2 regions of the Alkalibacterium sp. m-11 genome follow, and region 2 is predicted to be linked to the other one. Evidence: riboswitches for the same ligand, from Rfam matches in the RefSeq annotation. Region 2 holds a riboswitch; the other holds the start of a gene.
What was found. A riboswitch is a leader RNA that binds a small molecule or an ion and turns the genes downstream of it on or off. The one in region 2 is predicted to bind thiamine pyrophosphate.
Positions count from the first base shown of each region.

Region 1: another riboswitch for thiamine pyrophosphate. It lies ahead of tenA (thiaminase II); the one in region 2 lies ahead of thiM (hydroxyethylthiazole kinase).

Region 1 covers NZ_BAAGIR010000130.1:402-5,425, reverse strand. The annotation lists gene tenA (thiaminase II) at 415-1,083, opposite strand; TPP riboswitch at 1,389-1,490, opposite strand; gene ACYQ2O_RS10285 (undecaprenyl-diphosphate phosphatase) at 1,568-2,395, opposite strand; gene ACYQ2O_RS10280 (PTS sugar transporter subunit IIA) at 2,589-3,095, shown strand; gene ACYQ2O_RS10275 (flavin reductase family protein) at 3,251-3,874, opposite strand; gene ACYQ2O_RS10270 (lactonase family protein) at 4,107-5,024, opposite strand, start outside.
Region 2 covers NZ_BAAGIR010000024.1:20,022-24,391, reverse strand. The annotation lists gene ACYQ2O_RS04415 (SDR family NAD(P)-dependent oxidoreductase) at 79-666, opposite strand; gene thiE (thiamine phosphate synthase) at 780-1,424, opposite strand; gene thiD (bifunctional hydroxymethylpyrimidine kinase/phosphomethylpyrimidine kinase) at 1,421-2,236, opposite strand; gene thiM (hydroxyethylthiazole kinase) at 2,233-3,039, opposite strand; TPP riboswitch at 3,129-3,225, opposite strand; gene ACYQ2O_RS04395 (2-hydroxymuconate tautomerase) at 3,355-3,534, opposite strand; gene ACYQ2O_RS04390 (glycine cleavage system H family protein) at 3,591-3,947, opposite strand; gene ACYQ2O_RS04385 (arsenate reductase family protein) at 3,937-4,311, opposite strand.

The DNA of each region.
Region 1 (5,024 bases), on a different contig from region 2:
ACAACAAAAAGGACAGATTAACCACTTCAAGCTATCGCTTGACCGAAATTCATCTCCCACTTTCACTGGTGCTTCGCACCCATACGCTTAGAAGTGGGAGACTTCTTTCGGAATTACGTTAAAAGGATTCCTTATTCAGTGATATGAAAAATTCTAGGTTGTTTCATCATGTGCTGATTAGTCAAAATAAAAGCCGTCAAATCGAGTCAGGGAAATTTCCACTCGATTTGACGGCTTTTTCTATACTCAAATTAGAAATTTAGTGTATGGGTATGGACATTTTAGCTTTTGGATTGGATGAGTAGGCTGTATGATGAGTCTTAGAACACACTCAATTACAATCTCGACCTCGAGTAGGGTCGTAAACTAGCTGACCAAGTCAATTCCACCTGTTTCCTCACTCAGAACGCTTACTCAGACCGGCCACTTTTCAATCTCATATGCCATATTCCAGAACATCCATTCCAGCTGACAGCTTTTGACAAAAGCTTCCTTCATGATGGCTTTCTCAGTGTCAGAAGCTGTTTCGGCATAAGCATCAAGACGTGTTCTGAATGTATTGATAATCGTATCCACTTCATTTTTTGCATAGAAGGAAATCCATTCAGCAAAAGGATGAGCCTCATCTATAGAAAAATTCTCTTTAAGGTAATGAGCGATTTCCAGATACGTCCACGGACAAGGGAGCAGAACAGCGAGGATCTCTCCAAAACTTCCTCGCTGGGCGACATCAAGCATGTGACGGGTGTAATGATGGGCAGACGGTGCTAGAGGTTCGTATTGCAAATCTTCGTATCTGACACCAGCTACCTGACAGAAATTAGTGTGAGGATGTACTTCAGCATCCAGAATAAAAGTGATCTGATTGTTAAAAACTGCCATATCTTCTCTAAGTACACTTTTTGAAATAGCTATACCGTATACTTGATTAAAGGTATTTAAGTATTCAAAATCCTGTTTGACATAGTGTATAAGCTGTTCAGCTTCAAGCTTTCCAGATCCTATTCCTTGTACGAATGGATGTCTGAAAATAGACTGGAATATTGAATCAGCTTCTTGCCTTAATTCTTCGGTAAATGACATGGTTTAGCCTCCAGTAGTATGGTAATTACAATTTGCGGACTTTATGGTCTCTGCTTAAAAGAACTATAGCTGACGGGCAGACGAACCAAAAGAACAAGACGAACAAGAAGAACACCGACTGAGAAAAGCGGACTGATACAGGAAGTGAAGGGCGCGAGAAGAATGGGAATGGATCTACGCATTTAACTTCATCAATATATTTAAGTTATCTGACTGCAAAAAAAGCCGCTCTGCTAATCTGCAGGGCGGCATAACTTAAAAGTCATGATGAACGTTGGAGAGTCGTTTAAAACACTCCATACATAATGATCTAAGCTCCACTTCCCTACGCTGGAGTTAACCAGATCAGGTTCCAAGGGTCAAAGCATTGCTTTTCTCAGCCGTCAGCGGCTCCCCTAGTGAAAGAGATATTCAATTATCTTTCAAAGTCATTATGGCATATGTGTCCTCGTATCGCAAGAAAAAAGGAACAGAACTAAATGATTTACCCAATCAGCCAGAAGTATCCGATGACGACGAAACCTACAGCTATCCTGTACCAGCCGAATGAGCTGAAGTCATTTCGACGGATATAGTTCATTAGGAATTTGATTGCAAAGATTGATACCAGGAAAGATACAATACAGCCGACGATCAGAATGAGCAATTCTTCTAATGTGAAAGTAAAGCCGAAACCCAGCAGTTTGATCAGACTTGCACCCATCATCACGGGTATGGACAGGAAGAAAGAATATTCAGCAGCAATCGGACGGGCTGTTCCAATAAGGATGGCCCCGACAATAGTTGCACCTGAACGGGATGTACCTGGAATCAGAGCAAGCACCTGAAAGAAACCAATCATGAGGGCGACTTTATAATTTAAATCTTCCCAAGTTGCTATAGTTGGAATCTTTCCTTCATTACGTTTCTCTATTACGATAAATGCGACCCCATAGATGATGAGGGCTACTGCTACTGTAATCCAGTTATAGAAAAGGTCATGGATGGCATCTTCAAACAGTATGCCGAATACTCCTGCAGGAATGATACCGATAAGTACTTTGTACCAAATATGCCAGGTTTCTTTTTTCTGCAGATCATTTTTACCTGAGTCAAAGGGGTTAAGTTTTTTAAAATAAAGCAGAACTACCGCCATAATGGAAGCCAGCTGAATGACTACAAGGAACATTTCCTTGAATTCGTCAGTAGTATTAAGTATGAGAAACTCGTCTACCAGGATCATGTGTCCGGTGCTGCTGACAGGGAGCCATTCTGTAATTCCTTGTACTACGCCCAGTATGATGGACTTTATTAATTCTAATAACACAGTCATATCTCCTTTTAGTTAAATTCAACTCTTCCATCTTAACAAAAACAGGCGTTAAAAAACCATAAGAATATGAAGAATTCATCACAAAATCTTTTTAGTTTTTGTTTACACTAGGATGTGTTACTATTATTTATAGAATACGTATAGGAAATTATGTATACTGTCAGCACAAAATATTAAGAAAGTAGGGAGAAATATGGGAGTATTTGACTTTTTAAAAGGAAAAGGGAATGAACCTAAAGAAACGAAAGTCGTATTAAGCAACCCTGTTAATGGAAAAGTTATTCCAATCGATGAAGTGGATGATCCGGTCTTTTCACAGAAAATGATGGGAGACGGGTTTGGTGTTGTACCAAGCGATGGCGACATCTATTCACCAGCTTCAGGTAAGGTTGTCAGTGTCTTTCCGACTCAGCACGCAGTTGGACTTGAGCTGGATAACGGCATAGAAGTTCTGATTCACATCGGTATCGACACTGTAGAACTTGAAGGCGGACCATTTGACACTTTAGTCAAAGAAGGCGACACGGTTACACCGGAAACTAAAATTTCTACAGTAGACCTTGAAGGCCTGAAAGCTGCCGGTAAAGAAAACACAGTCATCATCGTTTTCACCAACATGGATCAAGTAGGAGATTATGACCTGTCAACTACTGGAGAAACCCAAAAAGGCGCAGAAATCGGTTCTGTTTCTTCTAAATAACACACTAAAAAAGCCTCGGAAAGGATATTCTTGAGGCTTTTTTTTTGATCTCTAGTGTGTATAAATACCAGCGTTCATCACATTTGTGCCAGGCAGTTCAGCTGATCGGAAAATTTACATTCAGAATCAGCGAGATAAATCTGACTAATGCTCAATCAGTTCTGTGGCCGAACAATGGTAAATACTTTTCCTATTTCAGAATAGGCATTTCCAGACAATCGAGCCACTGGTTCAAGGTGTTCGGGGAGGATATATTCCTTCTCAGAATCATATACGGCTGGATCGATGTGCACATCGGTCACTTTAAGAAGGAAGTGGTCGGTTACAACCTCTCCAGATTCGTCTACGATGGGAATATGCTGATACAGAGTGGTTTCAAAGCGGATCAGGGCTTCTCTGATTCCAGGGACTTTAACGGACGAACTGTCGACTAATGAGAGATCTGTCCGGTCCAGCTCGCTCTCATCAGAGGCAAGAGGAGCAGATGTCTCATTCATATCTGTAGTTAGTGATTTACTCACGATATGAACGACAGCTTCTTTCTGATCGATGATGTTCAAAGCTGTGTCTTTAGCTTTTCCGTTTGAGCGCAGGATAGAGACAGTAAGAAGTGGGATCTGATTGGACGCTACACTAAAGAAACTGAAGGGGGCAGCATTAACAATGTCATCTTCTTCATTAAGTGATGTAATCCAGGCAATTGGTCTGGGAATTACGCTGCCGGTTAGAAATTTATACTGCTGTTTGGCAGATAAGTCGGATGTTTTAAAATGATGCATGAGGGAGATACTCCTTTTCGTAGTCATAATGTAATGGTACTTAGTTAAGTATATTCTGAATTCAAGATTCTTTCCAGTTTTTGAACAATCCTCCTGTTTTGAGACCTATAAATGGCAAGAAGTGATAGAGCCGATTTTTGTATATCAAATTCTGAAGAATAAAATCAATACAATAAAAAAGAGAGGGAACGCCTCTCTTTCAAATGAATTGTTTGTATCAGGATCAATCGACTTATAGGAACTGAACGCAGATGACTTCAGGGGCGTAGACATCTTTTTGAAGCAAGGTCAGGCTTCCATCAGAAGCGTCTCGTTCAAATAAAGTCAGGTTATCAGTATCCTGGTGCCCGACGACGACATAAGATTCCGTTGGGTCCAGATTAAAGTCACGTGGAATCTCTCCTTCAGTCGGTACATAGTCATTCAGCGTCAACGTACCGTCCACATTGATAGAAAATATGGCAATGGAGTCGTGTCCGCGGTTTGATGCATAAACGAATCGGCCGTCTGAAGAAACTCTTATCGCTGCTCCACCGTTGAAAGCTGTATGGTCTTCAGGAATAGAAGAAACTGTCTGAAGGTGACTGAAAGAGCCGTATTCAGAATCGTAAGACAGAGTCAGAACCTCACTGCTAAGTTCTCCAAAAACGTAGGCAACAGCTTGATCAGGATGAAAGGCTATATGACGCGGCCCAGTGCCGGGAGCTGTTTCAAAAACTGCCACTTCTGTCAGCTCATTATTTTCTGTAAGAGAATAAGTGTAAACTTGGTCTGTTCCGAGATCACAGGCCACCAGATACTTCTTGTCTGGAGTCAGATCGAAGTAGTGAGCATGAGGGCCATCCTGATTTTCATGGGCGGATCGACCTGAATGCACTGATTTATCCAGTAGTTCCAGTTTGCCTTTATCAGAAACTTTGATGACAGCAACTTCTCCTTTATGATAATTGGCAGTATAGAGGAGCCCCTTATCTTCATCATAAGCTACATAACAGGGAGGAGCGCCTTCTTCGAGCCATTCATCTACAAGCTCATATTCACCGGAATCGGACTGTTTGAATGAAGCAATGCCACCTGTTCCGTTATCCTTTTTGGTAACAGAAAACAGCAGGCTGTAATCCTCAGATCCGTCAAGATAAGTTGGGCTGCC
Region 2 (4,370 bases):
GACCGACATTCATCCCCCACTTTCACTGGTGCTTCGTACCCATACGTTTAGAAGTGGGAGACTTCTTTCGGAATAACGTTAAACGATTGCTATAAAGAAAAGAACTGTATACGGGCCAATACCCAGTACAGTCCTTTGAATCAAATAACGTTCTGAACGCAGCCCTTCAGTCATCAGCTTGACGGCTGCTTTTGATGCACCGTTAATCGACTGTCCGGGTACCGGCAGAAAGCCGCCCATACTTGCTACATTCAGTATATGTGCTTCCGGTCGCTTAAGCAGCTCCGGAAGAAAACTTTTCACCATGTATAATGTTCCGTAGAAGTTGACATTCATGACCTGCTCGATTTTATCGTAACCTAAATCGTTGACGTCAATAAAGGGCTGGATGATTCCTGCATTGTTTATAATGCCGTCGACCGTCCCATGAAATTCTTTTACCTCATCCACCAGTTTTTCAATGGCTTCTCTTTCCGTTATATTCACGACATGCGTTGAGATCTTTTCCTTTGATTCCGGAGCCAGTCTGGCCGTCTCCTGTACTGCTTCCTTGTTGATATCGACCGCTGCTACTCTTGCTCCTCGCTTGGCAAGCTCAAGCACAAGTTCCCTGCCCATCCCGGCCCCTCCGCCTGTCACGACGATTGTTTTTCCGTTTACCTTCATAAGTACCCTCCTCATTATTGTATTCGCTTTCATTATGCAGGATACACAAAAAGAATTGTAGAATCTGTTCAATATTTCACTACAGATTCACAATTCTTTTTTTATTTAATCACTTATTTTTTTAATCGCTGCACTGCATCTATTACTGAAACGGCTCGTGTGATAGACGACACGACCGCTACCCCATCGACTCCTGTTGCCCAGACGTCTCTAACATTTGAAGGGTTGATGCCGCCAATTGCCACAGCAGGAAGGTGATCTCGTCCAGTCATCGCGTCCTTGATACCTTTCAGACCGATTACGTCTTCATGGTCCTGCTTGGATAATGGCGTGAAAGCCGGACCGATCCCTGCGTAATCCAGTCCACTGATTGTCTCTGCTTCTTTGAATTGTGAGACATTATTGGTAGACAAGCCTATGATAAATCGGTCTCCCCATTTTGAAATCAGATCTTGAATCGGATAATCCCCCTGACCGACATGGATCCCGTCAGCCTCCAGCTTGAGGGCAAGGTCGACATCATCATTAACTATGAATGGTACATTATACTGTCTACACAGAAGCTGACAGACCTGTGCCATTTTCACCCGAGCAGCAGGGGCAGTTTCCAGGCTGTCTTTTCCTTTTTCTCTGAACTGAAAACAAGTTATACCTGCCTGAAGAGCTTCCTCAAGGGTATGGATGAGCGACTTTTCTTTGCAGTCCTGCGTGCCGGCAATAAAGTAAATTTCCAGCATAGCTTTAATATCTCGTGTCATTCGTGTTCCTTTCTGTATGCCCAGTGATTCGTCGGTCCATGTCCATGTCCGATACCCAAGTGACTCCTGATTGCAGCCTGGATAAATTTCTTAGCTGTTCGTACGGACTCTTCCACTGAATGCCCTTTTCCTAACTCTGCAGCAATGCAGGCAGCAAAGGTACAGCCAGTTCCGTGGGTTTCTTTCGTATCGATACGTTCTGAACGCAGCCATATCTGTTCACCGTTTTCAAGCATCAGCAGATCATCTGCATGGGACTCGTCCACTGCATGTCCTCCTTTTATGACAATATTTCTACACCCTTTTTCCTGCAATCGTTCGGCTGCCTTGACCATATCTTCTTTTGAAGAAATGGACATGTCAGCCAGTGCTTCTGCTTCAGGAATATTAGGTGTGATCACCATAGCGAGAGGAGCCAGGATTTCCCGCATGACAGAGATAGCACTCTTTTCCATTAATGGATGCCCGCCTTTAGCAATCATCACAGGATCAATAACTAGAGGAATAGACGCCACTTCTTTGTGTACTTCAGCTACTGCTTTCATATACTCCCCATTGACCAGCATTCCTGTCTTGATTGCAGCGACATTAAAATCAGACAGGACCGACGTCCACTGCTGCTTGACCATTTCGATCGGTACAGGGTGAACGCCCTGTACCCCAGTCGTATTTTGAGCTGTTATAGCCGTTATCACTGACATGCCAAAAACGTCACGTTCCTGAAAAGTTTTCAAGTCCGCTTGTATGCCTGCGCCTCCGCCACTGTCACTTCCTGCAATAGTCAGCACTTGTGGTATTTTACTTTTACTCATTGGATTATCCTTTCTATTCGTGTGTGTTTAGTCAGGTCGTCATCTGTTAGACTATGGAGCACATCGATCAGTGCCGCCCTGAAACTTCCCGGCCGATTTATGTTCGAGTCCGCCGCCCTCTCTCCAGCTATCCCGAAAGCGGCATGAGCAAGTACAACTCGACTGAGCATGTCAGATTCATCTACTACTCCAAGGAAAGCTCCGATGATTCCGCTCATCATACAGCCACTTCCAGTGATCTTTGCCATCAGCTGATCGCCATTCGAAACAGCAAATACTCTTGTGCCATCTGTGACAATATCCGTCTTTCCGGATACAGCTACAATACAGTGTCTTTTCTTAGCCAAGCTGACTGCAACATCCACTGGCGAGGTGGCTTCATCTTTGGAATCCACTCCTTTTGACTGCCAGCTGACACCGACTAGAGACGCAATTTCTGATGCATTGCCTCGAATCACCGTCATGTCAACATTTTCAAAAAGTTTTTGAGCTGATTGTTTTCTAAAAGTCGTTGCTCCGACACCAACAGGATCCAGAATGACCGGTTTGCCTTGAGCGTTTGCCTGTCGTCCGGCCAGAATCATGCTTTCCAGTGAATCAGAAGTCAGTGTACCCATATTAATGACGAGGGCCTCGGCCATACCCGTTACTTCTTCGACCTCTTCTTTTGCAATTGCCATAATGGGTGACGCACCAATGGCCAGCAGCACATTGGCAACATCATTAGCGACAACCTGATTAGTGATCGTGTGTACCAGCGGATTCTGGTCTTTAATGTGTAAAATAGCATGGTCAGAATTCATCTTGACCCCCCTGTTTGTGTTATGTAGACAAAAAATCTTCCACCAGGCACGTGGAAGATTTTAGTATAGTCAAGCATTCGTCTGTCTCCTGCTTGAAACATACATCTCCCTTCGCTAGCATTACCTAGATCAGGTCATGGGTCAGGTCTTACCTTTCTCAGCCTTTAAGCTCCCCTGATGATATCAGACTTCATTACTACCAGTTTATCATAGTTTCGGTAAACAGACTAGGAAACCCTATCTAAGCTAGCTTCTGAATTTTAAAATACACTTATAGAAAAGAGAGCACAGATCCTGTCTGCGCCCTCTAACTTATTATCCGTGGTATTCGCCTTTAGTAGCAATGTTTTCCTTATTTATTTCGTTGATGATCACAGTCACTGCTTCTTTAGGTGCACCCGTATGGGTCTCAACTGCTTTTACAACGTCTCTGATCAGCCCTTCTTTCTGTTCTTTAGAACGGCCTTCAATCATTTCTACATGTACGATCGGCATCTCATCTGCCTCCTTTCGCTTGTTTAATGCGCATCACGATCCAGCAAGATTTCAGCTTATTCAGCAAAAGGATCTGTATTAAGCGAATTGAACACTGAATCATCAATGTCTGTTACCAGAAGCAGCCAGTTATCCTCTTTGTCAGATGAGTTCAGTAAGTCAGGCTCATCTTCAACTTCAACGTGGACTTCCTTAACTGTCACGTCAAAAGGTATTGTCAGCTCAGTCACTGCTTTAGCCCCTTCAGCATTGATAATGGCCTCTCCTGCTTTCAGATTCCCAGGTTCTGTACTGATTTCCACGAACATGACTTCTCCTAAATCGTCCTGGCCCTTTTCGGATAGACCGATGCGATAATCTGATGGCGATAATTTCTCGATCCACAATCCATTAGCGTGATATTTAATTGACATCTTTCTGCTCTCCTTTACTCCAGACACGTTCGTACTCATCGATTTTAAAGCCTGATGTATATGTGTCTCCTTCAATGGCAAACGGTCTTTTGACTACCATCCCGTTTGAGGACAGCCACTCCGCTGCTTCTTCTACAGACATTTCCGGAAGTTTTTCTTTAAGGTTCTGTTCTCTGTAAACATTTCCGCTCGTATTAAAAAAAGATTTGATCGAGCGATCAGTGTCTGACAGGATCCTTACCCAGCTTTCTTTTGACGGGGTCTCCTCCAGCAGACTAATTTCCTGGTAAGGTACTGACTGCTCTTCCAGCCAGTTTTTCGCTTTTCTGCACGTTGAACAACGTGGGTGACAATAAAATTTCATAACGTCCCTCCTAGTTATCTTTTTCAATTATAGACCACTTGAGTCAAAAAATAAATGAG